Regions from separate parts of the Mesorhizobium sp. M1050 genome, predicted to be linked through region 3. Evidence: riboswitches for the same ligand, from Rfam matches in the RefSeq annotation. Region 3 holds a riboswitch; each other region holds the start of a gene.

Region 1 (9,467 bases), on a different contig from region 3:
TTTGCCCGCCTCGGCTCGCGCCGGGGCGGGCCATTTTGCGTTTCGGCTCGATGCGGCGGCGATTCGGATTGGCAAGCCTCAAGCCAGGATGTTGACCGCGCGTGCCGCGACCAGCGCGATGGTCAGCAGCGAGATCATGGATTCCGCCATCATCAACAGCTTGGCGCGCTGGGAGAGTGGCAACGTATCGGTGGGCGAAAACGCTGTCGCATTGGTGAAGGCAAGGAAGAAATAGTCGACGAAGCCGGGCAGCCAATCGCGAAGGTCACGGTCGTTCAGCGTCATCTGTGCGAACAGGAAGTCGGCCTGCGCGAGCTTGACGAGCCCGCAGGTCGGCGGTCCACCGCGATCGGTGCTCCAGAACCACAAGGCAAAGACGATGACGTTGGTGACCCATATGTTGAGCGCATCGATCAGCAGCGTCGTGCCGCTGTTGCCGGCATGGCCCTCCAGCAAGGCACGCACCAGCAAGAACAGCGAACCACAATTCATGAGGCTGATGATGGCGGTCATGGTTAGCGCGGTTCTGCGGATCATGATGCGAAACTGGCCGATCGCATGCCACTCGTGATCATCGACCGCCTTTCGGGTGGCGGCCTGTGTCCAGGCCGTGGCCACCGACAAGGGCAGCAGCAGGGCGGCCTCCAGCACCGGCGCCAGCCAGCGCGGCCCAAATGAGAGGTTGTTGATGACCAGAAGCTGCAGGCAGATGATAACCAGAACGGCCGCGCGCGCCATCCAGAAGTCGAGCGCACGGTAGTGGATGACGGCGTGGTGGTGGCGCATTGGGATCCGGATTTTTCAGGCTAAGTCAGCCGTGCAGCGCTATCGTGGCTGGAGAGAGGAGCGCCGATACTCCTGCTCGATAATGGTGCTGCAATGGCACATAGCTATACTTTTTTGTAAGCTTCGACGTTTGGGCTGTTCGTCAAACCGGACTATGTGATCTAAGCGCCGCATGGCGGGGATAGATGGATCCATGGACGACTGGGTGCCGGCGGAATTGGTTGCCGCCGGCGTCGATTCCCCATCGGTTTTGTCCAATCTAATCCGTAATCCCTTGTATTTGCTGGCAATTTTGTGCCTGATGCAGATATTCTGCTGGACGGTGGCGCCCGCACTTGTCAACGTCTCACCGCCCAACGATGTCGTCGAAGGCTTCATGTGGGGCCGCGAATGGGTGCTGTTGAGCTACAAGCATCCACAGCTTCCCGCATGGCTGCTCGAGACCAGCCATCTTCTGACCGGATCGTTCCGCTGGCCGCAATATTTCCTGGCCCAGCTGACGATCTCGGCGACTTTCGTCCTGGTCTATCTGCTGGCCCGTGACCTGATAGGGCAGAAGCGTGCGCTGGCTGCCGTGCTTTTGATGCCGTCTCTCTATTTCTTCGGCTGGCCGACCCCGCAGTTCAATCATGACTACGCGCAGATGCCCTTCTGGGCCGCTATCTGCTGGCTGTTGTGGCGTGCAGGGCGTGGTGGTGGGCCGGGCTGGTGGCTTGCGCTCGGACTCGTATCGGGCGTCGGGCTCTACGCCAAGTTTTCCACCGCCCTGCTGTTGCTATTCGGCGCGATTTGGCTGTTGTCCGACCCGCGGGCACGCAGTCGGCTCGCCACGCCTTGGCCATGGCTTGGCCTTGTGGTTTTCGTCGCTGTCGCTGCGCCGCTGGCCGTCGAACTCAACCGCGTCGATTTCCTGCCGCTGACCTATGCTGCCTGGCGCGATCAGTGGGTGCTGGCCCATCGCTCCCGCTTCTATTATATCGGCGTCCAGATGGCCGGGCTCTGCGGCTTCGTTCTGGTGCTGGCGATATCAGGGCTGCTGCGGCGCTCGGCGCCGCCGCAAGAGCCCGTTGGGCGCGGTATTCTCGTTTACCTCTTGTGGATGGGGCTTGGCCCGGCGCTCCTCGTCATGGTGGCGTCCCTGTTCACCGGGGCAGGCGAGGCCTGGGGCGCGCCGATGTACAATCTTGCTGGCGTTGTGGCGCTTGCCTTGCTGGGCCACCGCCTCGGCACCGTCGAGATGCGAAAGCTGGCGATCTGCGCGTTCGTCTGCATCATCGGCATATCTGGTGCTTATGCGGGGATCCGCTGGACGAAATGCAATTTGCGTGGACGGATGGACGCCGTCTGTTGGCCGGCGCAGAAGATATCGGATGAGGCCGAGGTCGTCTGGCACGCGGCCGCGCCCGGTCGGCTCGACATCGTCGGCGGCCATCCCCTTATCGCGTCGCTGGCGGGCCTCAACGCCTATGACAAGCCGTCGATCTTCACCGACCTGAACATGCAGTATGCCCCCTGGATCACCAAGGATCGGCTGCGCGACCACGGCATACTGCTGGTCTGGTCTGGGCGCGACGTGCCACCTCGACTGCAGGTGTGGGTGGGCAACGTCCCGGTCAAAACCGTTCTTTTCGACTGGTCGCTCAGGGCGCCGCCGGTGGTGGTCAGCTTTGCCGCCATTCCGCCCGGCGCGCCGCAGTTGGCGAATGCGATCGACAGCCTCGCCCAAACGAGCAACTGAAGCAGGTCGGCGGTCCGCTGGACGGAGCAAGAGACAATGCCCATTTATGGGAGATCCAAGTTGATTTTGCGCAATTCCAGACGGAAAATCGCTACACGCTTTTCGTGGAATTGCTTTTGAGGAGACGTGATATGGCGACTTCGACCGAACGTGCAGTTCTTGCCGGCGGCTGTTTCTGGGGCATGCAGGATTTGATACGGCGCTATCCCGGCGTCATCTCCACCCGTGTCGGCTATAGCGGCGGCGACGTGCCCAATGCCACCTATCGCAACCACGGCACCCACGCCGAAGCCATCGAGATCAATTTCGACCCGGCCATCATCAGCTATCGCACGCTGCTGGAGCGCTTTTTCCAGATCCATGATCCGACGACCCGCAACCGGCAGGGCAACGATGTCGGGCTGAGTTACCGCTCGGCGATCTATTACACCAGCGACGAACAGAAGCGCGTCGCCGAGGACACTATCGCCGATGTCGATGCCTCGGGTCTGTGGCCGGGCAAGGTCGTCACCGAAGTGGCGCCGGTCGGTCCCTTCTGGGAAGCCGAGCCTGAGCATCAGGACTATCTGGAGAAATATCCCAACGGCTACACCTGCCACTTCGTCAGGCCGGGCTGGAAGCTGCCGGTTCGCGAAAAGGCTGTTTCGTAGACTTCACAACCGGCGACTGTGCCGGCTCGACGAGACCGTCGAGCGGCTTCGTCGCAGGCCAAGCCCTTTCAGGTCACTGCGCCTTGTCACCTCGGTGCAGCCGTCGAGCGCCTGATATCAAGGACTGCGCCATCTTAGCACGCCACGTGGCAAATCAAGCGCGGCTAGGAACACGCTGCGGGGGGTAACGCCTGCTGCGTTGGGTATGACGTTGACCCTTGGCGGCTGCGAGACCGCGCCCCGCTTGAAAAGATCGATAATGCCAGCTTGGCCTTGTTTAGGAGTGCCCGGTTCCGCGGGCGCCCAAAAAAGCCGCGGAGCATGCGCTCGCGGCTTCCTCGGTTGCCGGCAATGGCCTACTTACCGCAGTGGTTATCGTTGACCGTCGGCACAGAGGTGCCCGGCGAGGTGTGGGTGGCGTCAGGCTGCGCGCCCTGCGGGCCGGCCGGGCAATTTCGATCTGCGTTCGAATTCATGTCGCCGGGCATGCCGGTCGTGCTGTTGGTTATGCCGAGGTCGACAGTACCGGGCCTAACCGTATTCGGCGAAGCCGGGGTGTTCGGCTCCACAGTCACCGACTTCCCGCTGCCGGCGCCATCGCCACTTGCGTTATTGCTGCCGGCACTTTGCGCCATGGCTGACATGGCCAGACCAATCGTGAGAGCCGAAGCTGCGAGGATTTTCATGAACATGGTTTGTCTCCATTTCTGTGAACTCGTCGCTTGTTTCTACGAAGGTGATCGCATTTGCGACTATGGGGACAACCGGTCGCGGCAGCGAAGGTTCCCGATAAAATTTCGCTCCAGAAACATCGGCGTCTTCGACCCAAGAACCACTGGCGCAATGCTTTTTGGTGCAGCGCGCTGAAAAAATGGCTTTCACTTCGGTTTGATTGGTGCTTTAACCCGCGCATCCACAGGGGTGCTCCGTACGGTCGGGGCTGAGACGGGGGCGGCAAGCCCACAGACCCTAAAAGCTGATCTGGGTAATACCAGCGGAGCGAGGCGGGCCATGTTTTCAGGCGCACAGATTTCCCTATATCCCATGGCCGACGATTTCGTCGGCGTCATCCTTGGCGCGCTGGGCGCGCTCGGTCCCTATCGCGACAAGCTCCGGATCGAGACCGACGACATCTCGACCCTGCTGGTCGGGCCACCCGAGGTGCTGTTTCCAGCCATGCGCGACCTCTTCGTGGCGGCGGCGCGCAGCGGTAAACATTGCGTGCTGTCAGCCACCATCTCACGCGGCTGCCCGGGCGAGCCGGACGATCCGATCTGCCGCTCCGATGCCCTTGGCGGACCTGTCGGGCCACTCGGCCCGCGCAGGGATGCGGCCATCGCGGCGGTGCGCGGCGCGGCTTCGACTGGCCAGCCGGCGGCAGCGCAGTTCTCGCTCTATGTGATGGGCACCGACGACCATATGGATGAGATCTACGGCTGCATCGATTTTCTCAAGCAGTCGGGCGTCTATGAGCGCTCCAAGCATTTCTGCACGAAATTGGGCGGTGATGCGGGCGCGATCTTTTCGGCGCTTGACGCGGCCTTCTGCCGCTTCGGACCGGGTGCCGGCCACGTAACCCTTGACGTCACGGTTTCAGCCAACAGCCCGTCGGCCGTCTGAAACAGCCGCCGCCTATGCGCGGCCGTCAAAGGTTACCTGCCGTGGTCCCATCCCCAGTTTCTTCGCGCCCGATCGCGAGCCTTCTTATCAAGGCGGTACCGGTGACGATGTCGGTCGGACTGCTCCTGCTGGCCTGGGAGCTTTATGCCACCTATTCCGGCATCAAGCCGACGACACTGCCGGCGCCGTCACGCGTCCTCGCGCAAGCGATGCTGAATCGCGAGGCGTTGGTCGACAACGCCATTCCGACCATCCGCGCCACGCTGCTTGGCTTTGCCTGTTCGCTCAGCGTCGCCTTTGCGCTATCGATACTGGTCGACTTTTTCCAGCCGCTGCGCCGCGCGCTGTTTCCCGTCTTCATCGTCAGCCAGACATTGCCGCTGGTGGCGATCGCGCCGCTGGTGGTGCTGTGGTTCGGCTTCGGACTGGCGCCCAAGATCATGCTGGTGGCGCTGGTCACCTTCTTTCCGATGCTGGTGGCATTGGTCGAGGGTTACGAGTCGACCGAGGCCGAGATCGGCCAGATGCTGCGCGCCATGGGGGCAGGGCGCTGGCGCGTCTTCGTGCTGGCACGGCTGCCTTCGGCGCTGCCTTACTTCTTTGCTGGCTTGAGGATCTCCATCACCTATGCCGTGGTCGGCGCTATCTTCGCCGAATATGCGGGTGCGGCGAAGGGCTTAGGCATCTATATGCTCAACGCCAAGAACAATTTCCGCCCCGACCTGGTGCTGGCCGCTGTCGGCGTCAGCGCAGCGCTTACACTTGTCCTGTTCGGCTTGACCGTACTGTTGCAGCGCCTTGCCATGCCTTGGGAGGGCAAGCAAACCGCAGGGAAGCGGCGATGAGCCGGCTCGAACTGCGGCATGTGCGCAAGGCGTTCGGTGGGCTCGACGTGCTGGCCGATATATCGCTGAGTGTCGGCGCTGGTGAGTTCGTCTCTGTGCTTGGGCCCTCGGGCGCCGGCAAGTCGACGCTGTTCCAGCTTCTGACCGGCGCCGAGCACGGCGAGGGCGAGATGTTGTTCGACGGCGCTCCCCTCGATGACCACGGCAGGCATTTCGCCTTCATGCCGCAACGCGACGCGCTGATGCCGTGGCGACGCATCCTCGACAACACGACGCTGGGGCTCGAAGTGCAGGGCATCGGGCGCAAGGCGGCGCGGGCACGTGTTGCGCCGCTGTTTGCCGAGTTCGGGCTTGCTGGCTTCGAGCGGCATTTTCCTGCTCAACTGTCCGGCGGCATGCGCCAGCGTACGGCCCTGCTGCGCACGGTGGTGCAGGAGCGCGACATGCTTTTGCTCGACGAACCGTTCGGCGCGCTCGACGCGCTCACGCGCACCGCGATGCAGCGCTGGCTTGAGCGGATGTGGCGGGATCACCGCTGGACGGCGCTCCTGATCACCCATGATGTGCGCGAAGCCGTGTTCCTGTCCGACCGCATCTATGTGCTGTCGGCGCGCCCGGCCCGCATCGTGCGCGAAATCAAGGTGCCGCTGCCGCGACCGCGCAGCCTCGGCAGCGACGCTGCGCGCCAGGCTAGTGCGCTCGAGGCCGAGATCCTCGACATCATCCTCAACCCCAACCCATCCAAAGGAAACGACCATGACTGACTTGACGCGCCGGCAGGCACTGCTGCTGACCCTTGCCACCGGCCTTCCGCTGTTTGCCGGATCGGGGCGAGCCCGGGCACAATCGGCGGCGCAAAAGGTTACCGTCGCACTCGACTGGACGGTCAACACCAATCACATCGGCCTGTTCGTCGCCCGCGACAAGGGGTTCTATTCCGAAGCTGGACTCGAGGTCGGGATCCTGCCTTACAGCGATACCGGGGCTGGCACGCTGGTTGCCAACCGCGTCGCCGATTTCGGCATCAACGGCAGCATCAGCCTGTTCACCCAAAAAGCCGCCGGGGCCGACCTGAAGGGCGTCTACGCGGTGGTGCAATCCGAAACCGGCCGCGTGGTTTTCAACGCGGCTCGCAGCGAGATCAAAAGGCCGCGGGATCTCGACGGCCTGATCTTTGGCGGCTTCGGCAGCGCCTGGGAAAACGCACTAATCGGCTCCATCATCCGCCACGACGGCGGCAAGGGCAATTTCGAGACGGTGACGCTGGGTACCTCGGCCTATGAGGCGCTGGCCAACGGTTCGGTCGACTTCACGCTCGAAGTCTCGACCTGGGAAGGCGTTGATGCCGAGTTGAAAGGCATCAAGCAGCGCAGCTTCGTCTATGCCGACTACGGCGTGCCCGATGAGCACACGACACTGATCTCTTCGAGCGAAGCCTATCTCGAGGCAAATCCGAAACCTGCTGCCGCCTTCGTCCAGGCAACGCGGCGCGGCTACCAGTTCGCGGTTGATCATCGCGAGGAGGCGGCAGCCCTATTGATCGCCGCCAACAAGGATACGCTGACCAACCCGGCACTGATCGAGGCTTCGCTGAAGATGCTGGTCGACGGCCATTATCTGCGCAGCCAAAGCGGCGCCATCGGGACGATGGATCCGGCCAAGATGGAAGCGATCGGCGACTACCTCTTCGCATCCGGAATCCTGCGCGATGCCAATGGCAAAGTTCTGACGCAACGCCCTGATTTCGCGAAGTATTTCAGCAATTCAGCTCTGGGGTAGGGAGCCAATCGGCTCTCGACCTTCGAGGAAATGGCTGGCCAGCCAAGAAGCTCACGAGGTGCGGCAGCTTTACGTCAGACCCACAGATCAGCAGACCCGACCGATTCAATTCCGGACGATCTCATAGAGCAGAGTGGTTTTGATGTGTCGCCCGGGTTCACCCTGCAGCGACAGGGCGGCTGCGTAGAGTTTTGCTACGGCTGGGCAGAGACCTTCGAATTCCCGGCTCATATTGGCAATGGCAGTCATCTCGGCGGGAGTGCCGCCAGCGTTGATGAAAGCGTCGGCCAGCAGCGACCAGTCTCCGTCGCTGGCAGCGGCGGCCGGCAGACTGCCATTCTTCGCTGCGCCGAAAGCGTGGAACAGGGTGGCGCCGACCTTGTCCATGTCGATCAGGAAATCCTGGTCCGGCGTGCCGAGTGCATCCGGCCCTTCACGAAGGTAGTTGTTGCAGATGGCAGCGGTTTCCCGCGCCATGACATGGTTGAGCATATCCGATTGTGCACGCAGCGCTTCGGCGGCTTTGCCGTCCGGAGCCGAGGACAGCAGGGATGCGTATCTTCGCCTGAGATCGGCGACAGCCATCCTGCTCGCATTTCGCACCTGATCGACATTTCCAAGTCTGGCCACGGCCGTGATTTTTTCCACGACGACGTCGTAGTCGTCTGGAAACTCCTGCTTGATTGCCTTGAAAATCTGGCTTCCTTGGCTTTCAATCTGTTCGCTTACCTGAGCTGTGGTCAGCATTTGTGGATCGGGCGAACCCGCCACTGTCTGGTAAAGATATTTGCCGCCGGCAAAGCCGAGCGCCCAGGGCAATACCTTTATCGCAACAAACGACAAAGCGGCGACCGCCGCCACGCTAAAGCCTTTCCAACGTCCCATCCACCGGCCCTCCCTGAACCTGTCTAGTTCGCGCCGAGGGTCCGCGCCTTCTTGCGGTCGGCTTCGGCGCGCTTGTGATTGTCCTTGGCCTCCCACGCAACGGGTTCGACTGGCCGGACCCTGTCGTCTGCGGCCTGTTCGTTGCAGGTACCTGTCCGTTTCGGATCGAGCTTGATTGCCTGTCTGCAGTCGGCAGCGGCAATCACGTTGTCTCCTACAGACGCCCTGGCCAGGGCGCGATCGTAATAGGCTTCGGCATTGTTGGGATCGAGCCCGATTACAAAGCTGAACGAGTCTATCGCGCCTCCGACATAGCCTTGAATCTGCTGGTTCAACCCCCGTTGCAGATTCCAGGCGATAGCCGCTGAATTGTCCTGCTGGGGAGCGGCCATAGATGCATCCGCAGACGGAGCTTCACCGCCTGTCACCTGCTCGTTGCAGGCGCCGGACCGTTGTGGTTCGAGTTCCATGGCTTTTCGGCAGTCGGCCGTCGCGCGGTCACGATCGCCTTTGCGGGTCAATGCGAGCGCGCGGCCGAAATAGGCGGCAGCATCCTTCGCGTTGAGGTCGATCACCTTATCGAAATCAGCTATGGCGCGATCATTGTCGCCTGTATTCGTCCAGGCGACGGCCCTGTTGTAGTAGCCGTCCGCGCTGTCGGGGGCGAGCCCAATCGCCCGATTGGCATCGGCAACTGCGCGCGGCCAGTCGCTCTTGCCAATCCAGGCAGCGCTTCGATTGGCGTAGGCGTCGACGCTTTCCGGATCGAGGCTGATGGCATGGTCGAAATCAGCTATCGCAAGGTCGTAGTCGCCTTTGGAAGCGTGGGCGATGCCTCTGTTGACATACACTGCGGCGCCTTGTGGATCGAGGCGGATCGCCTCGTCATATTCGGTGATAGCCCTGTCGTGGTCGCCCTTGCGTTGCCAGGTGGCGCCGAGACTGTTGCGCGCATTGTGGTTTTGCGGATCGACAGTGAGCGCCTGCTCGAAATCGATAATAGCCGCGTCGGTCTTGCCTTTGCGAAAGAAGGCCAGGCCACGGCTGTAGTAGGCGTCGCCGGAGCCAGGCTCGAGGCTGATTGTGACATTGAAGTCAGCGATGGCGCGGTCGTTTTCCCCCTTGTTGTACCAGGCAGCCCCGCGATTGAAGTAGGCCGAGGCA
Region 2 (9,467 bases), on a different contig from region 3:
CTGCTACACGGGTTTTTCCGGTACGCGGGACGTTTTGAGAAAATGCCCGCGGGTCAGGCTGCCTTGTTCGTGAATTCCGAGGGTTTGCTGTCGAGTGCTTGTCTGTCGCGCAGATAGAGCGCGCACGTGGTGCGCAGCATGGAGGCAAAGTTCGGGATTTGGCCGTTGATCTCCAGCGCTTCGTCGTAAAGCGTTGAGAGGAATTTCGGCGCCGTCATCCCTTGCCCACGGGCGATCTCGTCCAACAGGGTCCAAAAAGTAGCTTCGAGTTGGATGCTCGTCGAATGGCCGCCTATTCGAACTGAGCGATTGATTAGCCGATAGCCTTCCGGATCCTGCCCGGCAAAGACCTGACACATGCGAAGACCTCCCTTTTGATGCCGCTGGGCGAAAGCATTCCAGCGCCTATTCGGCCCGATGATACCAAACCGAAGCGCATTTTCCACTGCATTTGCAGTGGCTGCAATCGGACCTGCTGCGCAGACCATCCTTCAGCCAATTGCTCGACGTGGTAACCGGCTGCCACCTCTTTTTGCGCCAATGGGCCACGTTGTTCGAAATCTGGCGGCAGACTGGAGGCTCCCTTTGGCGAAAGCAATTCATTCGATGATCCGGGTCGTGGACGAGCACCTGTCGGTCAGTTTCTACAAGAGCGCATTTAGACTCGATGTTGCGGACCGGCTGGATTTTGACACGTTCACTCTGGTTTATCTGCGCAATCCGGAAGCCGATTTCGAGCTTGAACTGACGATCAACAAGGGCAGGGAAGAGCCCTACGCGCTTGGCGACGGTTATGGCCACATGGCATTTTGCGTCGACGATATCGAGGCAGAGCACAAGCGCTTGGCGGCGGCAGGTTTCAATCCGCGAAGAATTGTTGAGTTCAACCACGAAGGTGGGCTGCTTGCGCGGTTCTTTTTCGTCGCCGACCCCGACGGCTACCAGATCGAAGTGCTGCAGCGCCACGGACGTTACCAATAGTGCGCTGCGACCGGATGTGGCAGTGCAATCTGACTTTGCTGTCGGCCAGTCTAACCGTCGAGAACCGTCTTAGCATTCGGTCGACGTGCATCACCGCCGAGGCCTGAGCGGCGAAGCTTCGTTCGAGCACAGCCATGGAAAACGAACGGCATGATCGTCGGCAGCCGCATAGGAGTGCGGCTGGTCGGTGAGGAGCGCGCGGCCTCCCCGGCTTGCAAGACTAATCGTTGCGGAGCCGACCGATCGTCCAGGACCACATCTCGAACATGGTTCGGCCGGAGGTCGCTGTCATCAGTTTCGCCTCGCTCCCTTGCGGGGTCTACCAAAGCGTTGCTGGTTTGCTCCGTTCGATCGTTTCGTCTGTGATTTTCTTCCGAAGTTTGGCCCAGCAAATCGGTGACGGAGAGCGAGAACGCGAAGGCCAGGCGGCGCAAGACTCCAACGCTTGGGTTTGCCTTTGCCTGTTCGATGGCCACAACGGTGCCCTTCGACAGACCCGCGCGCCTTGCAAGCGCATCAAGGCTCATATTCTGCAATCGCCGCAAATGCTGCTTCTGCAATCGCCGCAAATGCTGCACTTAACGAAAGCGCCGTTCCCGTACTGGCGGACATTAATCGTTCGCGGACAGAGCGCTGGATATCTTGATTGTTGGCCCGCCGCGATTGGATTGACCGAGGCAAAGTCAATTTCGTCCGACTGCATTCTTCTGCAGCTTCTCGAAAACAAACAGCTTGCCTTCGCGCACGCTGCCTTCAAGTGATCTCGCCTTTGCCAGATGTGCCGCAATCGCGCTGGCCAGCATGCAGCCCGTCCCGCGCATCGATACGGCAAGGCGCGGCATGTCAAAGCGGATTGGTTCTTGATCCAAGCGCAACAGAATATCGGTCGATCGGGGTCCCGCCGCGTGGCCGCCCTTGATCAGCAGGGCCTGCATCCCGACTGCCAGCAATTCCTGGCCTTGCCACACTGCGCCGCCTTCATCCACCGCTGGCTCTAAGCCAACAAGAAGCGCCAGCTCCATGAGATTGGGCGTGACGAGGCGGCAAAGGGGCATCAGGTCGCATTTCATGACGGCGATGGCCCTTGCGTCCAGCAGCGCCTGGCCTGACGTGGAGGCTAGCACCGGGTCGAGTATTGCCGGCACCCGCGGATTCTCGCGTAGCACAGCCACGATGGCAACGACGATCTCGGCCGTTGCGAGCATGCCGATCTTGATTGCCGCCACCTTGTTGGCCTGCAGCGCGGCGCGCATCTGATCGGCCACAAGATCGGGATGCGAAGGATGGATTTTCATCACGGCTTCGTGCGTCTGCACCGTCAGCGCTGTGACAGCCAGGCAGGTGCGGACGCCAATGGAAGAGATCGTCTCGATATCGCGTGCAATTCCAGCCCCACCGCTGGAGTCTGATCCGCCGACCACGAGCACATGCGGTTCTCGCCTCAGCGCCATGGCTTTGTCTTTTCGATCCATTCTCGCGTGCGCGCTTCGGGATCGGCATTCAACGTGATGTCGGTGACCACCGCCGCGGTGTCCGCACCAGCCGCGAAAACACCGTCGAGCCGGTCGGGGTTGAGGCCGCCAATGGCGACCAATGGGATCGGCGCCACCCGATGCTTCCACTCGCTGATCCGCTTGAGCCCTTGCGGCGCCCATTTCATCTGCTTCAGGATGGTGGGATAGATGGGGCCGAGCGCGATATAGTCGGGCTCGGCAGCGATGGCCGTTTCCAGTTCTAGATGATCGTGCGTGGAAAGCCCGAGCTTCAATCCAGCGTACTTAATCGCCAGCAGGTCGGCCGCAGCCAAATCCTCCTGGCCGAGATGGACGAAGTCGCAGCCTTCCTCAATTGCCGTGCGCCAATAGTCGTTGACGATCAGTTGGCAACCATGGACCGCGCAGACGCCGTTCGCGCGGCGGATTTCCGTCCGCAGCGTGGCCTCGTCCCTATCCTTGATGCGCAACTGAACCAGCTTGACGCCAAGCGGCACCAGGCGTTCGATCCAGGCGGCGCTGTCGACGATCAGGTAGAACGGATCGAGCTTCATGAAAAAACCGCCCTTCCGATCGTTGGCGTCGACGGCACGGCGACGTCGCGGGGCTCGAGCATTCCCGAGCTGAACGCTTCACGACCGGCCTCGACCGCCTTGCCGAACGCACGCGCCATGCCGACCGGATCGGCCGCCTTGGCGACCGCGGTGTTCAGGAGTACGGCGTCAAAGCCGAGCTCCATGACCGTTGCCGCGTGCGACGGCCGTCCGAGCCCCGCATCCACAATCAGCGGAACGCCTGGGAAATGTCCGCGCATCGAGCGCAGCGCCATGATGTTGACCGGTCCGAGGGCGGAACCGATCGGCGCGCACCACGGCATCAAGACCTTGCAGCCCGCCGCAAGCAGCCGCTCGGCAACGACAAGGTCGTCGGTGGTATAGGGGAATACAGCAAAACCGTCCTCACACAGGATGCGGGCGGCTTCGACCAGACCGAAAACATCCGGCTGCAGCGTGTCATGGTTGCCGATCACTTCGAGCTTGACCCAGTTCGTACCGAAGACTTCGCGCGCCATTTGTGCGGTCGTGACCGCTTCCTTGACGGAGTGGCAGCCAGCAGTGTTGGGCAGGATTCTGACACCAAGCGAGCGGATCAACGACCAGAATTCTTCGCCAGCCCTGCCGCCTGCCATTTCACGGCGCAACGAGACGGTCACCACCGCCGTGCCCGAAGCCCTGACTGCATAGGCAAGGATGGCCGGCGAAGGATATTGAGCCGTGCCAAGAAGCAGGCGCGACGGAAGCTCGGCTCCATAAAGCTCGATCATGGCCTAGCCGCCCTGCATGGGCGAGAGGATTTCAATCCGGTCGCCGTCGTTCAACTGGAATTCCGCCCGGTTGGCTTTGTGCACGAGGTCATTGTTGACGGCCGTCGCCAGCCAATCGCCCTCATAGTCAAGCGCGGCAAGCAGCGCCTCCAGCGTTGTGGCGGCAACCTCATGCGCTTCGCCGTTGACCATCAGTTTCATGAGCAAGCTCCTTGGTTCTGTCTTGAGTGAAAACCAGGTCGGCAGCCTGGCGCGCCATGGCGGGAGCCAGGAGAAAACCGTGACGATAGAGCCCGTTGATCGCGATGATTTCACCCTTGGTTTCGACGCGCGGCAAATTGTCGGGAAAGGCTGGGCGGACGCCGACACCGGTTTCAACGATCTCGGCCTCGCCAAAGGCCGGGTGGAGGGCATAGGCGGTACCCAGCAGTTCCATCATCGAACGCGCCGTAACCGGTCCGACGGACTGGCTTTCAATCATCGTCGCACCAATCATGAAACGGTGGTCGGTGCGCGGCACTGCGTACAGTGGAAAGCGCGGATGCAGCAGCCTGACGGGGCGCGACAGCGAGATATCAGGGGTACGCAGGATGAGCATTTCGCCGCGAACGCCACGCAACCTGTCATTTTGCGCTGCCATTCCCGTGCAATCGATCTGACGATCGAAACCAAAAACATGCTGGGCGTCGGCGCCGAAGCGGAACTCGACCCCCGTGGCCGCGAGCTTGTCATGAAGTGCTGCCATCGCCTGGCGCGGATCAAGATGGCCCTCATCGGGAAAGAGCAATCCGCGGCGGAAGCGGCCGGCTAAGTCGGGCTCCAGCAAGGCAATTTCATCTTCCTCGACGCGCCGATAGCCCGTCGTGCGGCTGGCGAACCGGTCGAGCTCGCCCGCATCGCGCGGCGCGGCCACGACGAGTGTTCCCCGTCGTGCTACCAAGCCGGACGTTGCGGCGTCCCACCAGTCGGCAGCGTCGCGTCCGAGATCCAGCACCGGCTGCTCGGCGCTTTCACGCTCGCACCACGGCGCCAACATGCCACCGGCGAACCACGACGCATTGCCCCCAAGGGCAGGCCTTGTCTCGGCAACGGTAACCGCCGCGCCGCGTGCGGCGAACTCGAAGGCGGCGGTGAGGCCGGCAACGCCCGCCCCTTTGACCAAGACCTTCATGATGGCTCACGTGGCTGAGGTATGAGCGGTGCGCCGGTCTCGTCCGCCGGCAGGTAGAGATCACCGCCCTCGCGGTATTTCGCCGCCATCGCCGCCATGCCCTCTTTCTGTGCCTCGGCGCGGATGTCGTGAGAGATACGCATCGAGCAGAATTTCGGTCCGCACATCGAGCAGAAATGCGCCAGCTTGTGCGCCTCCTTGGGCAAGGTCTGGTCGTGGAAGGACCGCGCGGTTTCCGGGTCGAGCGACAGGTTGAACTGGTCCTCCCAGCGGAACTCGAAGCGCGCGCGGGAAAGCGCATCATCCCTGACTTTCGCTGCCGGATGGCCCTTCGCCAGGTCGGCGGCGTGGGCGGCGATCTTGTAGGTGATCACGCCGATCTTGACGTCGTTGCGATCGGGAAGGCCGAGATGCTCCTTGGGCGTGACGTAGCAGAGCATGGCGGTGCCGAACCAGCCGATCATCGCGGCGCCAATGCCTGAGGTGATGTGGTCGTAGCCCGGCGCGATGTCGGTCGTCAGCGGTCCAAGCGTATAGAACGGCGCCTCGCCGCAGACGGAGAGTTGCTTGTCCATGTTCGCCTTGATTTTGTGCATCGGCACGTGGCCAGGGCCCTCGATCATCACCTGGCAATCCTTCGCCCAGGCGATCTGCGTCAGCTCGCCGAGCGTTTCCAGCTCGGCGAACTGCGCCGCGTCGTTGGCATCGGCGATCGAGCCTGGACGAAGGCCGTCGCCGAGCGAGAAGGAGACGTCGTAGGCTCTGGCGATGTCGCAGATCTCGGCGAAGTGCTCGTAGAGGAAGCTTTCCCGGTGATGGTGCAGACACCATTTGGCCATGATTGAGCCGCCACGCGAGACAATACCCGTCACCCGGTCAACGGTCAGCGGGATGTAATGCAGCCGCACGCCGGCGTGGATGGTGAAATAGTCGACGCCTTGCTCGGCCTGTTCGATCAGCGTGTCGCGGTAGACCTCCCAGGTCAGATCCTCGGCAATGCCGCCGACCTTTTCGAGCGCCTGGTAGAGCGGCACCGTGCCGATCGGCACCGGCGCGTTACGCACGATCCAGTCGCGGATGTTGTGGATGTTGCGGCCGGTCGACAGGTCCATCACCGTATCGGCGCCCCAGCGGATCGCCCACACCATCTTTTCGACCTCTTCCGCCATCGACGATGTGACGGCGGAGTTACCGATATTGGCGTTGATCTTGACCAGGAAATTGCGGCCGATGATCATTGGCTCGCTCTCGGGATGGTTGATGTTGGCGGGAATGATCGCCCGTCCGCGCGCCACCTCGTCACGGACGAATTCGGGCGTGACGAAATCGGGCAGTGTCGCGCCGAAAGCCTCGCCGTCGCGCTCAAGCTTGCCGTGCAGGATCTCGCGACCAAGGTTCTCGCGAATGGCGACGAACTCCATTTCGGGTGTGATGATGCCGGCGCGCGCATAGGCAAGCTGCGTCACCGCCTTGCCTGCTTTGGCTTTGAGCGGTCGGTGGCGGATGGGAAATTCCGGCGTCAGGCGTTCGCCCGTCGCGAATCCGTTGTCCTCCGGCCGGACATGGCGGCCGTCACAGCCCTCGACATCGCCGCGCGCCAAAATCCATTCGTGGCGAAGTCGGGCCAGGCCCTTTTCGATACTGGTCTCGACAGCCGGGTCGGTATAGGGGCCCGACGGATCGTAGACGGTAACGGGCGGCTCGCCGGCTGTCGGATGGACGGAGATTTCGCGCATCGGCACCCTGATCTGTGGGTGGAGAGCGCCCGGCTTGTGGATCTTACGCGAGGCGGGCAGCGGTCCCGTCGACACGGCGGGAGTAAGGGCATTCATCGTGAGGCTCCTTTGCTCATGCATTGGAGACCCAGTTCTGTGCCGGAAGGATGAAAAGACGCTTCTGTCGACCTGCCGAAACAGGACCTCGGGCGTGAACTCCCGCAAAGCGCTTGCACCGTCCCTACGCCAGTATGAACTGGATCAGGTTCAACGGGTCACTGCGCCGCGAAAGCCAGCAGTATCTCAGCCCCTTGCCGGGACTCCCCTGGTGAATGCCTCAGGTTGAACGGGCCGGCGCTATTTTGTCAAGCGCATTTGGCCCGCGTTGCGATCGGGGCAAAGCGCCGTCGACCGAAAAATAGCCCTGCATCGAGCCCTCCTATCACTCACGGATTTGCCCAAGAAGGACGCCTTTTCTGAATTTTTGAAGAGTAAAAGCCCGTTTGAGATCCATGGATGAGCGATTCTGCGGATGCGATTGCCGCCGGTTGCGATCGGGATCTATGAGAGACGTCAGAGCGCACACTCGAAGCGGGAATCAGAGGCCCCCACCGCCTTTTTTGTCCTTTCGCCAGCGGTTGCTTTCCGGTTAACGCGCGTCCGCATCAATTGCCAATCAACGCGCTTTCATGCTTGCTGGGCCTATGTCTCGTCCTCGCTTGCTGCCCGATAAGAGTTTCCCAAGCTATGCGTATCTGCCCGGCAAATATCCGCATCCGGTGCGTGATCCATTGGGCCACAGTTACCGAACAGATCCGGTGACCGTCGCCGTTGGCGAAGAGCTGGAATCAGATGTGTTTCGGTGGGGGATCGACCTTTTCAACCACGGCTACTACTGGGAAGCCCATGAGGCTTGGGAGGCTCTTTGGCACGCCGCCAAACAAAGCGCTCAACATCGTTTGTTCTTCAAGGGACTGATCCTGTTGGCCGCTGCCGGGGTGAAAATCCGCGAGGGAAAACGCGGCGCTGTGGCGCGCCATGCGGGGAGGGCTGCAGCACTTTTTCGTCAGATCGCGAGGGTCCCGAATGGCCCATTTGAGACGGCACTCGGGACCACACTTGCCGCGCTCGCTGAACACGCCGAAGCGGCCGTAGCTTCCCCTCTTGTTCTACGGAAGCCAAAGCCAGGCCAGCCTGAGCCTGTTTTCGATTTCATACTTGCACCAAATCCGAGAGCGTCTGATCGGCAACCCTAGTGCCGTCCGACCGGCTTTAGCGAGAAGGGGTCTTTGAAAGCTGCTCACACTGCTTGCGGCGTAAACAACAAGAATGGGGTGCGGCTTCGTAAGCAGGACGAGGTGCCAAGCCTTTTTGTTCCCATGGCCCTGGCGGTCAAATTGTTCCTCGGCTCGCAGAGGACGCGACGGCGGTTAAGCGTACGATGGAATAGGTCACATGGTCCAAAAATCTCTCCCCGATGGTTGATTTTGGACTAACGGCTGCGTCGTTTTGATTCAGGATAGGCCGAACTTGGATGTCCTTTTCGGGGAGGAGGCGTGTGATGCGACCTTGCTTTCATGCGCCGCTAGCGGCTTGTTCAATCCACTTTGTTAACGCACCTGATCGCGTACCAAGAACTCGTGCTCATCCAGTTGGCGCGCCTTGGTCGCCGCCGAACGTGAGGGAAGTGCTGGCGCAAACCAACCTCGACTGCCAATCATTGGCGTTCGCCTTGGAGAGAGTGAGGACGCTTGCAGATCTTTGACAGGATCAATTCACTGATAGACTTAGACGATTGCCGGGCCGCGATCGAAGAAGGGCGCGCCTTGCTGCTTCAATTCGAACAAAGGTCTTAGGCGAGCCGCCGCAGGCGAGAGCCCGTGGGCTGTACCCATAGCTGCAGCCCGCCCCCATCAGACAATTTCACGAGTTTGGAAGCAGGGCGGGCGTTTCGACATTTCACGTCGGAGAGGGGCATTCGTCAGGTCTCCCTTGGTTGTTTCGATACCATCAGGATGTCCAATACCAACGGAAATACCATCCCCCGGCCTCGTTGGACCAAATGCGCCCTAAGCGCTTCCTGTCCCGCTTAATTGCGCAATACGATCGCAAAAGATCAACAATTCCAGTCGCTTGCAGAAACTGCAGCGTAGAAGATTCGGCGAAAGGGAGTGTCGGGAGAAGAAGGGATGGTGCCCAGAGGCGGAATCCAAGTGAGGAAAGTATGCCTGTGCTTTCAGTATGTTGCCACCCACGTAGCCTGCGAACAACCAACAGAAATACCAACAATATATTTCTGTGGATTACTTTCATTCCTCCCGGAATGCCCGACTGATTTGGTCCGACAGCGGCTTCACAAAATAGGAAAGCGCCGTACGCTCGCCCGTCTGGACCATCGCTTCGGCCGGCATGCCGGGCACGAGCGTCAGGTCCTTGAGCTTCGTCAGTTCCGCATGCGGAACCGACAGACGCACCAGGTAATACGAAATGCCGTTTTTTTCGTCCGTCGCCAGATCGGCTGCGATCCGGCTGACATATCCGTTCAATTCCGGCGTGGTTCTCAGATTGAAGGCTGACATCCGCAGCACGGCCTTGTGACCAAGCTGGATTTGGTCGATGTCCTTCGGGGTGATTCGTACTTCAAGCGCAAGATCGTCGCCTTCCGGCACGATTAGCATGATCGGATCGGCGGGCGTAATCACTCCGCCGACCGTATGAACTGCGAGTTGTTGAATGGTGCCTGACTGCGGCGCGACGATATCGATCCGTCGCAGTTCCTGTTC
Region 3 (9,467 bases):
TAATATATGCGCACTTTCGCGTCGCTGCAATAATCAGAAGGTGCTGATGCGGTGAGACTACCCTTCCATCTCTTCGCGCAGCATCTCCAGTTCCAGCCATTCCTCCTCCAGTGCTGCCAGCGTGGCGCGCTCCTTGTCGAGCGCGGCGATCGTCTTCTGGAACGAGGCCGGATCGCGCTCGTAATAGGCCGGATCGGCGATGTTGTTCTCGAGCCTTGAGATCGACGCCATCACAGCTTCGATTTTCTTGGGCAGCGATTCCAGCGCGAATTTCTGCTTGAACGACAGCTTCTTCGCCGGCCCCTTTGGCGTTGTGGACTCGCTCTTGCCTGGTGCGGGCGCTTCACCGTTTTCGGCCTTCGCCCGTGCCTTGCGGTCGTCCAGCCTGGTGCCGCCGCGCTGCGCCAGCATGTCGGAATAACCGCCGGCATATTCGATCCAGCGGCCGTCGCCATCCGGCGCGATCAGGCTGGTCACGGTGCGGTCGAGGAAATCACGGTCGTGGCTGACCAGGATGACCGTTCCGGCAAACCCGGCGACCAGTTCCTGCAGAAGCTCCAGCGTCTCCATGTCGAGATCGTTGGTCGGCTCATCGAGTACCAGAAGGTTTGCCGGCCGGGCCAGCACGCGCGCCAGCAACAGCCGCGCTCGCTCGCCGCCGGACAGTTCTCGCACCGGCGTGCGCGCCTGCTCCGGCTTGAACAGGAAATCCTTCATGTACGAGACGACATGGCGTTGCTCGCCATTGATGACGAGGTTCTCGCCGCGTCCGTCGGTAAGATACTGCGCCAAGGTCTCCTGCGGGTCGACCGCCTCGCGCTTCTGGTCGAGCGTGGCGATTTCCAGATTGGTGCCGAGCCGCACCGAACCGGCATCGGGCTTCATCTCGCCGGTCAGCATCTTAAGCAGCGTCGTCTTGCCGGCACCGTTCGGCCCGACCAGGCCGACACGGTCGCCGCGCTGGATGCGGGTCGAAAACCCCTTGACCACGGTGAGATCGCCAAAGCTCTTCTCGATATTCTTGGCCTCGATCACCAGCTTGCCGGATTCTGCGGCATCGCTGGCCACCATGGTGGCCGATCCTTCGGCCCCGCGATGCCCGCGAAAACGTTGGCGCATGGTCTGCAATTCGCCCAACCGGCGCATGTTGCGCTTGCGCCGCGCCGTCACGCCGTAGCGCAGCCAGTGCTCCTCACGCACGATCTGGCGGCCAAGCTTGTGCTGCTCGCGCTCTTCTTCCTCCAGCACCAGATCGCGCCATTCCTCGAAATGGCCAAAGCCCTTGTCCAACCTGCGGGTCTGGCCGCGATCGAGCCAGACCGTGGCGCGCGATACACGCTCGAGAAAGCGGCGGTCGTGCGAGATGACGATCAGTGCCGACGAGGTGCGGACAAGCTCCTCCTCCAGCCATTCGATCACGGATAGATCGAGATGGTTGGTCGGCTCATCGAGCAGCAGGATGTCGGGTTCGGGCGCCATGACGCGGGCAAGGGCGGCGCGCCTCGCCTCGCCGCCGGATAGGTCGTTGGGCCGCTCCTCGCCAGACAAGCCGAGATGCTCCATCAGATAGCTGGCGCGGTACGGGTCGTCGGCGGGGCCAAGTCCGGCCTCGACATACGCCCGAACACTGGCAAAACCCTCCATGTCGGGCATCTGCGGCAAATAGCGTATGGTCGCCGAAGGCTGGCGGAACACCTCGCCGTCCTGCGGCTCGATCAGGCCGGCGGCTATCTTCAGCAGCGTCGACTTGCCCGACCCGTTGCGGCCGACCAGCGCGATCTTGTCGCCTGCCGACGCCGTCAAGGCGGCACCATCGAGCAGCGGCGCGCCGCCGAAGGTCAGTTTTATACCGTCGAGATTGAGAAGGGGCGGGGCCATATCAGCTTTCAGGCAAGGGATAGGGATGGGCGAGCAGTATCGCGCGGCCGTGGCCCAGCGCGATTTCGAGGCGGCCCCTGACCTCATTGGAAATGGTCAGCGACGAGCCAAACGCCACCCCCACGTGGTTCAGCGGCCATTTGGCGCCGGTGACGGTCAGGCCGGCGAGTTGGGAAAAGCCGAGCACCGAAAACAACGTGCCGTCGGCATAGTCGAAGCCAGCCTTGCCGTGGAGCAGGGGGACACCCTCCTGCGCGCCGCTGGTTAAAAGCACATCCGTCCCGGCCTCGGCCAGCCGCAGGGCCAGCGCCAGATGCAGGAAGGCGTGGTCGGCGCGCTTGCCGCCGAAGGCGCCGGCGAGCACCAGGCTGGTCGCGCCGAGCTCCAGTGCGGCGGCGATGGCCAGTTCGCCATCAGTCTTGTCCTTTTCGGCCGGGAAAGTCCGGCGGGGAACAGTCGCGAGATCGTCCGGCAGGTTGGCCGGCACGGAATCGAAATCCCCCACCCACAGCTCCGGGACAAGGCTGAGCAGTCGCGCATGGCCGATGCCGGCGTCGGCGGCAATCACGCGGGAGCCTTCGACCTGGCGGTCGAGCCGTGGCGTGCGGATGAGGTCGCCGCCAAGCAGGATGGTGAATGTGCTCATATCGTGTGGCCCTTACCAGCCCGGCAACGGAAACGGAAGGCGGCAAACTCCCACTTGCGTGGGGGATCGGCCCGGCCTATGTGTCGAAACGCTCTAACGGGGTGCCGGACGCGATCTTCGCGGACCGGCTGAGAGGCAGTCTCGCCAACCCGCTGAACCTGATCCGGTTTGTACCGGCGGAGGGATTAGACGTTTCGGACAGTCCGACGCCTCAATTCCTTTCAATTCGAACGAAGGAGGCGCCGATGCGCACGCTCTTATACGCTCTTGTCTCAGCCATGACCTTGGTCTTGTCCGGACCGGCCTTGGCCAAGGACAAACTCACCGTCTACACCTATGAAAGCTTCACCGCCGACTGGGGTCCGGGTCCCGTGGTGAAGAAGGAATTCGAGGCCGAATGCGGTTGCGATGTCGAGTTCGTCTCGGTCGCCGACGGCGTCGCGCTGCTCAACCGCGTCAGGCTGGAAGGCGCATCGACCAAGGCTGATATCGTGCTCGGCCTCGACACCAATCTGACCGCCGACGCCAAGGCCACCGGCCTGTTCGCACCGCATGGCGCGGTGGCGGACGTCTCTGTGCCGGGCGGCTGGAGCGACGACACTTTTGTCCCCTTCGATTACGGCTATTTCGCTGTCGTCTACGACACCGAGAAGCTGAAGAGTCCGCCGAAGAGCCTGAAGGAACTGGTCGAAGGCAGCACCGACGACAAGATCGTCATTCAGGATCCGCGCACCTCGACGCCGGGCCTTGGCCTGCTGTTGTGGGTCAAGTCTGTCTATGGCGACAAGGCGCCGGAGGCCTGGGCCAAGCTGAAGGCGAAGGTGCTGACGGTGACGCCGGGCTGGAGCGAGGCCTACGGCCTGTTCACCAAGGGCGAAGCGCCGATGGTGCTGTCCTATACGACCTCGCCGGCCTACCACATGGTCGCCGAAAAGACAGAGCGCTACCAGGCTGCCTCTTTCGAGGAGGGCGAATATCTGCAGATCGAGGTCGCGGGCATCACCACGACAGGGGCCAAGAACCCGCTGGCGGCAAAGTTCATGGCCTTCATGACAGGGCCGAAATTCCAGGATGCCATCCCAGAAACCAACTGGATGTTCCCGGCCGGGAAGACCGGCAAGCCGCTCAACCCGGCCTTCGACAAACTGGTCAAGCCGACCAAGACATTGTTGTTCAGCCCCGAGCAGGTCGCCGCCAACCGCAAGGCCTGGGTGGATGAGTGGCTGACGGCGATGAGCAAGTAGGGCTCAGCCACATCGGATGTTTGCGCCAAGCCACCCCCCTCTGGCCTACCGGCCATCTCCCCCTCAAGGGGGGAGATCAGCTGCTTTGCTGGCGGCTCGTCCCCGGCAACGTCGGAGGTTGGCGAAGGCATGGGTAACGGCTAATCTCCCCCCTAGCGGGGGAGACGTCCGGCAGGACGGAGGGGGGCGCGACGGAGCGCGGCCTTCGCTAAGAACCTCAAGTCAGGTGGCCCAGCGTGCAACGCGCGCCTGACCCCCGCATCACCACCGGCATCCTGGCGCTCGCCGCCATCGCGCTGCTCATCGGCGGCGCATTTGCCGGCCTGCTTTTCGAAGGCGGCCACGACCTCTCTGGCGCCTGGGCAGCCTTCGATCCCTATCTCCTGCGCGTCGTGCGCTTCACGCTCTGGCAAGCGGTATTGTCGACGCTGCTCTCCGTCGTGCCTGCACTGTTCGTCGCACGCGCTATGTCGCGGCACCCACGCTTCTTCGGCCGCGCCTTCATCCTGCAACTGTTCGCCGTACCGTTGGCGCTGCCGGCCATCGTCGCGGCACTCGGCGTGCTGGCGCTTTATGGCCGCGCCGGCTATTTCGCAGGCGTGCTCACGGTGATCGGCGGTGGAAGCTGGCCGGGTATCTACGGCCTGTCGGGCATTCTCGTCGCCCATGTCTTCTTCAACCTGCCGCTGGCGACAAGGCTGTTCCTCGAGGCGCTGCAGACTATACCAGCCGACCAATGGCGGCTGGCGAGCCAGCTCGGCATGGTGGCGCGCCCGGCATTCAGGCTGATCGAATGGCCAACGCTGCGTGCCGCATTGCCGGGTGTCGCCGGGCTTATCTTCATGCTCTGCATCACATCCTTCACGATCGTGCTGACGCTCGGCGGCGGGCCGGCCGCGACGACGCTGGAGGTCGGCATCTACCAGGCGCTGCGCTTCGATTTCGATCCCGCGCGGGCGGTGACACTGACGCTGCTGCAGATAGTCCTGACCTTTATCGTGGTGCTGGCCCTGACGCGGCTTGGCGCCAATGTGGTCGGCGACACCAACCTGCCAGTTGCCCAACGCCGCTATCTCTCCGTCAACAGGAGCGAGAGCTGGCTGAACGCCATGCTCATTGCCTTGGCGCTGCTGTTCGTCGTCGGGCCGATGGCAGCGACGGTGACGGCCGGGTTGAGTGCCGACCTCTGCCGGCTGGCCGGTGAGGCCACTGTCCGACAGGCTGCTCTGACCAGTGCGGTGCTGGCCTTGCTGTCTGCACTGCTCTCGGTGATGCTGTCGCTGGCGCTGACCATGGCGCGGCGGGCACTGGCGTTGAAACGCCGGGCTGGCCCCCGGACAATGCTTGAGCATGTCACGGATACAGGCGCCGGCTTTGTCCTGGTCGTGCCGCCGATCGTCATCGGCGCCGGCTGGTTCCTTTTGCTGCGCCATGTCGGCGACGTCTTCGCCATCGCCCCGGTCATGGTCGTCACCGTCAACGCGGTGATGGCGATGCCGTTCGCCCTGCGCGCCGTCCGTCCCGCCTACGATGCGGCCAGCGAGCGTCACGAACGGCTCTGCGCACAGCTCGGCATTGCGGGCTGGAACCGGTTGGTGCTGGTCGACTGGCCGTCGCTGCGGCGGCCGCTCGCCACCGCCTTCGCTTTCGCCATGGCCCTTTCGCTCGGCGACCTGGGCGTCATTGCCTTGTTCGGCAGTGGTTCCGTGCAGACATTGCCCTACCTTCTCCTGGCGCGCATGGGCAGCTACCGCACCGCGGATGCCGCCGGCCTGGCACTGCTGCTGGGCCTCGTCTGCCTCGCGCTGATCGTGGCAGCGCACTGGCTGGGAAGGGAGAGGGTCCGGGATGCTTGATGGAGAGGCCAGCGGGCTTAAAAAAGGCGCGCCGGTGCGGCTGGACAGGGTGTCGTTCAGCTACGGCGAGATGCCGCTCGTCTTCGACGTCGAGTTCGCCACGTCGAAGATCACCGCCATCATGGGGCCGAGCGGGTCGGGCAAGTCGACCCTGCTCAATCTGGTCGCCGGCTTCGAGGCCCCACAGTCGGGCCGCGTGCTGATCGGCGGCGCCGACGTCAGCGCCGAGCCGGCCTCGGCGCGCCCGGTATCGATGGTGTTCCAGGAGAACAATCTCTTCGCCCATCTTTCCGTCGAGCAGAATGTCGGGCTCGGCCGCTCGCCAGCCTTGCGGCTGACCGAGGCGGACCGCGCCGCGATCGCCGATGCACTTGCGCGCACCGGTCTTGGGGGCAAGGAAAAGCGCTTGCCGCGCGAACTTTCCGGCGGGGAACGCCAGCGCGTCGCATTGGCCCGCGTTCTGGTGCGCGACCGGCCGGTGCTGCTGCTCGATGAACCCTTCGCGTCGCTCGGGCCCGCTTTGCGCGACGATATGCTGGATATGGTCGCCGCCGTTCATGCCGAGCGGGGCATGACGGTGCTGTTTGTCACCCACCAGCCTGAAGACGCTCGCCGTATCGGCGAGCACGTGGTGTTTCTCGACAATGGGATGGTCGCGGCAATCGGCAAGGCAGATGATTTCTTCATCGGGGCTGGTCCCGAAGTGTTCCGGCGCTATATCGGCGCCAGTGGCGGCGTATCACGAGATATTGCCCGGAAGCGGACATAATTTACGGTCAAACCGGCTCCAGGCGATGTGGCGCTTGCTTGCCATGACTGGAGGAGTGTGGCTAGGTCCGCCCTGCTGGTCCGGCACAGGACGTGATTTGCCTGCAGCATCCGCCGCCCGCCCGAGGGACGTGCAACGGATGCTGCAGCAGTTTAAGATAGCGCATGACGTGTTCCGCAAATCGCCCCCGGTTTTCGTGGTCATGCGCCGGGACCCGAAAGGAAACCGTTCTGGCGATCGGCGTTGATAGACTACGAATGAATCCGCTGGCGCGTTTTCTTGCGCTGGCCGGTTTTGCCGTGGCGCTGGCGAGCTGCCAGATGTTCATGCCGCCGGAAGTACAGGAGTCCGGCTTCCAGCCTTCCGACAAGCCGATCACGGTCGACAATGTTGGCGCCAACAACAAGCTCGCCGAACTGGCCAAGGCGCAGCACCCGCGCATCCTGGCGACTTATGGCGGCGAATATTCCGACCCCAAGCTCGAGCGCATGGTCGCCAAGGTGGTCGGCAATCTGACGGTGGTGTCTGCCAACCCGACGCAGACCTATCGCATCACCATCCTGAATTCGCCCAACGTCAACGCCTTCGCGCTGCCCGGCGGCTATCTCTACATCACCCGGGGCCTGCTGGCGCTGGCCAATGATTCGGCTGAGCTTGCCGCTGTCATCGCCCATGAAATGGGCCACGTCACCGCCAATCACGGCCTGCAGCGCCAGCAGCTGGAGGCCGAGGAGGGCCTGGCGACGAAAGTGGTTTCCGATGTGCTGGGCGACAGCCCGACCGCCAAGGCGGCGCTGATCCGCGGCAAGCTGAGGCTGGCGCAATTCTCCCGCAACCAAGAGCTGGAAGCCGACGCCATCGGCATCAAATCGATCGGCGAAGCCGGCTACGATCCTTTCGCCGCCGGCCGCTTCCTGCAGTCGATGTCGGCCTATACGGACTTTCGTTCGATCAGCGGCGCCACCGATGCCAGCCTCGACTTCCTGGCCACGCACCCCAACACGCCGCAGCGCATCGATCTGGCGCAGCGCCATGCCCGCCAGTTCGGCGCGCCGGGCGTCGGCTCGCGCGACCGCGATTCCTTCCTCGCCGGCATAGACGGCCTGCTTTATGGCGACACGCCTGAAGAAGGCTATGTGCGCGGCGAAACCTTCCTGCATCCGGGCCTCGGCGTGTCCTTCTCGGTGCCGCAGGGTTTCATCATCGACAATTCGGCGGCCGCGGTGACGGCAACCGGTCCCGGCGATATGGCGATCCGCTTCGACGGCGTCTCGATCGACAAGAACCGCGCGCTGACCGACTATATCCGCAGCGGCTGGGTGGCCGGCCTCGACGACAGCAGCGTCAAGCAGGAGACGATCAACGGCAACGAGGCGGCGACGGCGCATGCCGGCGCCGAAGGATGGCAGTTCGACATTGCCGTGATCCGTGCCGGCGGTCAGGTCTACCGGCTGTTGACTGCGGCACCTTCGGCCAGCACCTCGCTGGATGCGGTCGCGCGTTCGGTCAGCGGATCTTTCCGTATCCTGAGTGCTGCCGAAAAGGCCGCGTTGAAGCCACTGCATATCCGCGTCGTCACCGTCCAGCCAGGGCAGACGATGGGTTCGCTTTCGGCTCAGATGGTTGGCGTCGATCGCAAGCTCGACCTGTTCCGCGTGCTCAATGCGCTGTCGCCGGGCGCCGCGGTTTCTGCCGGCGACAAGGTCAAGATCGTCACCGACAAATAAGAGCTCGCTGCGAATTCATTTGCTGAACGTCTGTTACAGATCAGGCGGCAGTCGCCATGAACTCCGGGTTCTGCTTCACCAACGCCACCTTGAGCTTTTCCATGGCGCGGGCCTCGATCTGGCGGACACGTTCCTTGGAAATGCCGAGCGTCTCGCCGAGCGCTTCGAGTGTCGCGCCCTCGTCATTCAGCCGGCGCTCCTCGATGATCCTCAGCTCCCGTGCGTTGAGCGCGCGCAGCGCCTCCCTCAGCCATAGCGAGCGGCGCGCGACATCGATCTTGTCTCCGACGATCTCGTCGGGCAGCGGATCGTCGGAGACCAGGAAATCCATGCGCTCGGTCGAACCCGCATCATCGGCAACCGGCATGTTGAGCGAGGAATCGGGTGCCGACAGGCGCGAATCCATCATCGCCACATCGGCTTCGGAGACGCCGAGTGTCTCCGACACTTCGCGGTATAGGGTCGCGTTCGACAGCGGCTCGGCGCCATTCGCCAGCCGGGCGCGCAGGCGCCGCAAGTTGAAGAACAGCGCTTTTTGCGCCGAACTGGTGCCGCCGCGCACAATCGACCAGTTGCGCAGGATGTAGTCCTGCATCGAGGCGCGGATCCACCACGTCGCGTAGGTCGAAAACCGCACCTCGCGCTCCGGCTCGAAGCGGGCTGCGGCTTCAAGCAGGCCGACGTGGCCCTCCTGGATCAGATCGCCGAGCGGCAGGCCGTAGTGGCGGAATTTCGAGGCCATGGAAATGACCAGCCGCATATGGGCGACGGTGATGCTGTGCAATGCGTTCTGGTCGTTGTCCTCTTTCCAGAGCAATGCCAGCCGATGCTCTTCATCACGTTCGAGGTAGGGAGCCTTCATTGCCGCGCGGACCATGATCCGTCCTGCCGTGTCTTCCATCATGAGGCGCTCCCTGGCTCAGGCGATGCGGATGACTTTGCAAACTTGGCTGGCGCCCGGTTGAAATAGCGGCGTCGTGCCCTAGAACTGCCAGAACGTGCGGTACGCCGGAAAGGTTCCCTGGTTGTTGCCGGGCGGATCAGGTTGCTTGAACGATGTCTGCAGGACCGGTGACGGCCTCGATTGCCGCCAAGAAACGCCATTTGGAGAATCCAATTTCAGAAACGTGTGATTTACGAAATCCGGTTCCTTATTTTCTCACCTCGCATCTGGCAGTTTCCAGCGCTCACACAATGCCGGATATCCGGCCAAGGACGGGATCACAGAAAAATGAAATGGCTGAAGTCGCTCATTATCGCCGGAACGCTGCAGGCTCTGGCTGTCACCGCAGGCAATGCCGGCGCCAATCTCGACCAGATCAAGCAGGCCGGGGTCATCAAGGTCGG

What was found. A riboswitch is a leader RNA that binds a small molecule or an ion and turns the genes downstream of it on or off. The one in region 3 is predicted to bind thiamine pyrophosphate.
Region 1: linked by a shared signal. The riboswitch ahead of NKH57_RS20100 (YkoF family thiamine/hydroxymethylpyrimidine-binding protein) and the one ahead of thiB (thiamine ABC transporter substrate binding subunit) in region 3 are both predicted to bind thiamine pyrophosphate.
Region 2: linked by a shared signal. The riboswitch ahead of thiC (phosphomethylpyrimidine synthase ThiC) and the one ahead of thiB (thiamine ABC transporter substrate binding subunit) in region 3 are both predicted to bind thiamine pyrophosphate.

The regions. Positions count from the first base shown of each region.
Region 1 is NZ_JAMYMV010000037.1:41,485-50,951, reverse strand. It holds gene NKH57_RS20120 (hypothetical protein) at 79-786, opposite strand; gene NKH57_RS20115 (glycosyltransferase family 39 protein) at 980-2,524, shown strand; gene msrA (peptide-methionine (S)-S-oxide reductase MsrA) at 2,656-3,174, shown strand; gene NKH57_RS20105 (hypothetical protein) at 3,531-3,866, opposite strand; TPP riboswitch at 4,082-4,195, shown strand; gene NKH57_RS20100 (YkoF family thiamine/hydroxymethylpyrimidine-binding protein) at 4,186-4,794, shown strand; gene NKH57_RS20095 (ABC transporter permease) at 4,809-5,639, shown strand; gene NKH57_RS20090 (ABC transporter ATP-binding protein) at 5,636-6,403, shown strand; gene NKH57_RS20085 (ABC transporter substrate-binding protein) at 6,396-7,418, shown strand; gene NKH57_RS20080 (hypothetical protein) at 7,524-8,279, opposite strand; gene NKH57_RS20075 (tetratricopeptide repeat protein) at 8,327-9,467, opposite strand, start outside.
Region 2 is NZ_JAMYMV010000080.1:16,219-25,685, forward strand. It holds gene NKH57_RS28890 (ribbon-helix-helix domain-containing protein) at 54-359, opposite strand; gene NKH57_RS28895 (VOC family protein) at 586-981, shown strand; gene NKH57_RS28900 (helix-turn-helix domain-containing protein) at 1,032-1,541, opposite strand; gene NKH57_RS28905 (hydroxymethylpyrimidine/phosphomethylpyrimidine kinase) at 1,665-2,432, opposite strand; gene NKH57_RS28910 (thiamine phosphate synthase) at 2,423-3,028, opposite strand; gene NKH57_RS28915 (thiazole synthase) at 3,025-3,798, opposite strand; gene thiS (sulfur carrier protein ThiS) at 3,802-3,999, opposite strand; gene thiO (glycine oxidase ThiO) at 3,968-4,969, opposite strand; gene thiC (phosphomethylpyrimidine synthase ThiC) at 4,966-6,801, opposite strand; TPP riboswitch at 6,905-7,021, opposite strand; gene NKH57_RS28935 (DUF309 domain-containing protein) at 7,404-7,940, shown strand; partial or broken gene NKH57_RS28940 (Arm DNA-binding domain-containing protein) at 8,540-8,662, opposite strand; partial or broken gene NKH57_RS28945 (HlyD family type I secretion periplasmic adaptor subunit) at 8,994-9,467, opposite strand, start outside.
Region 3 is NZ_JAMYMV010000019.1:12,709-22,175, forward strand. It holds gene NKH57_RS13280 (ABC-F family ATP-binding cassette domain-containing protein) at 58-1,878, opposite strand; gene NKH57_RS13285 (thiamine diphosphokinase) at 1,880-2,524, opposite strand; TPP riboswitch at 2,612-2,726, shown strand; gene thiB (thiamine ABC transporter substrate binding subunit) at 2,770-3,768, shown strand; gene thiP (thiamine/thiamine pyrophosphate ABC transporter permease) at 4,005-5,624, shown strand; gene thiQ (thiamine ABC transporter ATP-binding protein) at 5,617-6,393, shown strand; gene NKH57_RS13305 (M48 family metalloprotease) at 6,651-8,120, shown strand; gene NKH57_RS13310 (RNA polymerase factor sigma-32) at 8,161-9,024, opposite strand; gene NKH57_RS13315 (amino acid ABC transporter substrate-binding protein) at 9,352-9,467, shown strand, end outside.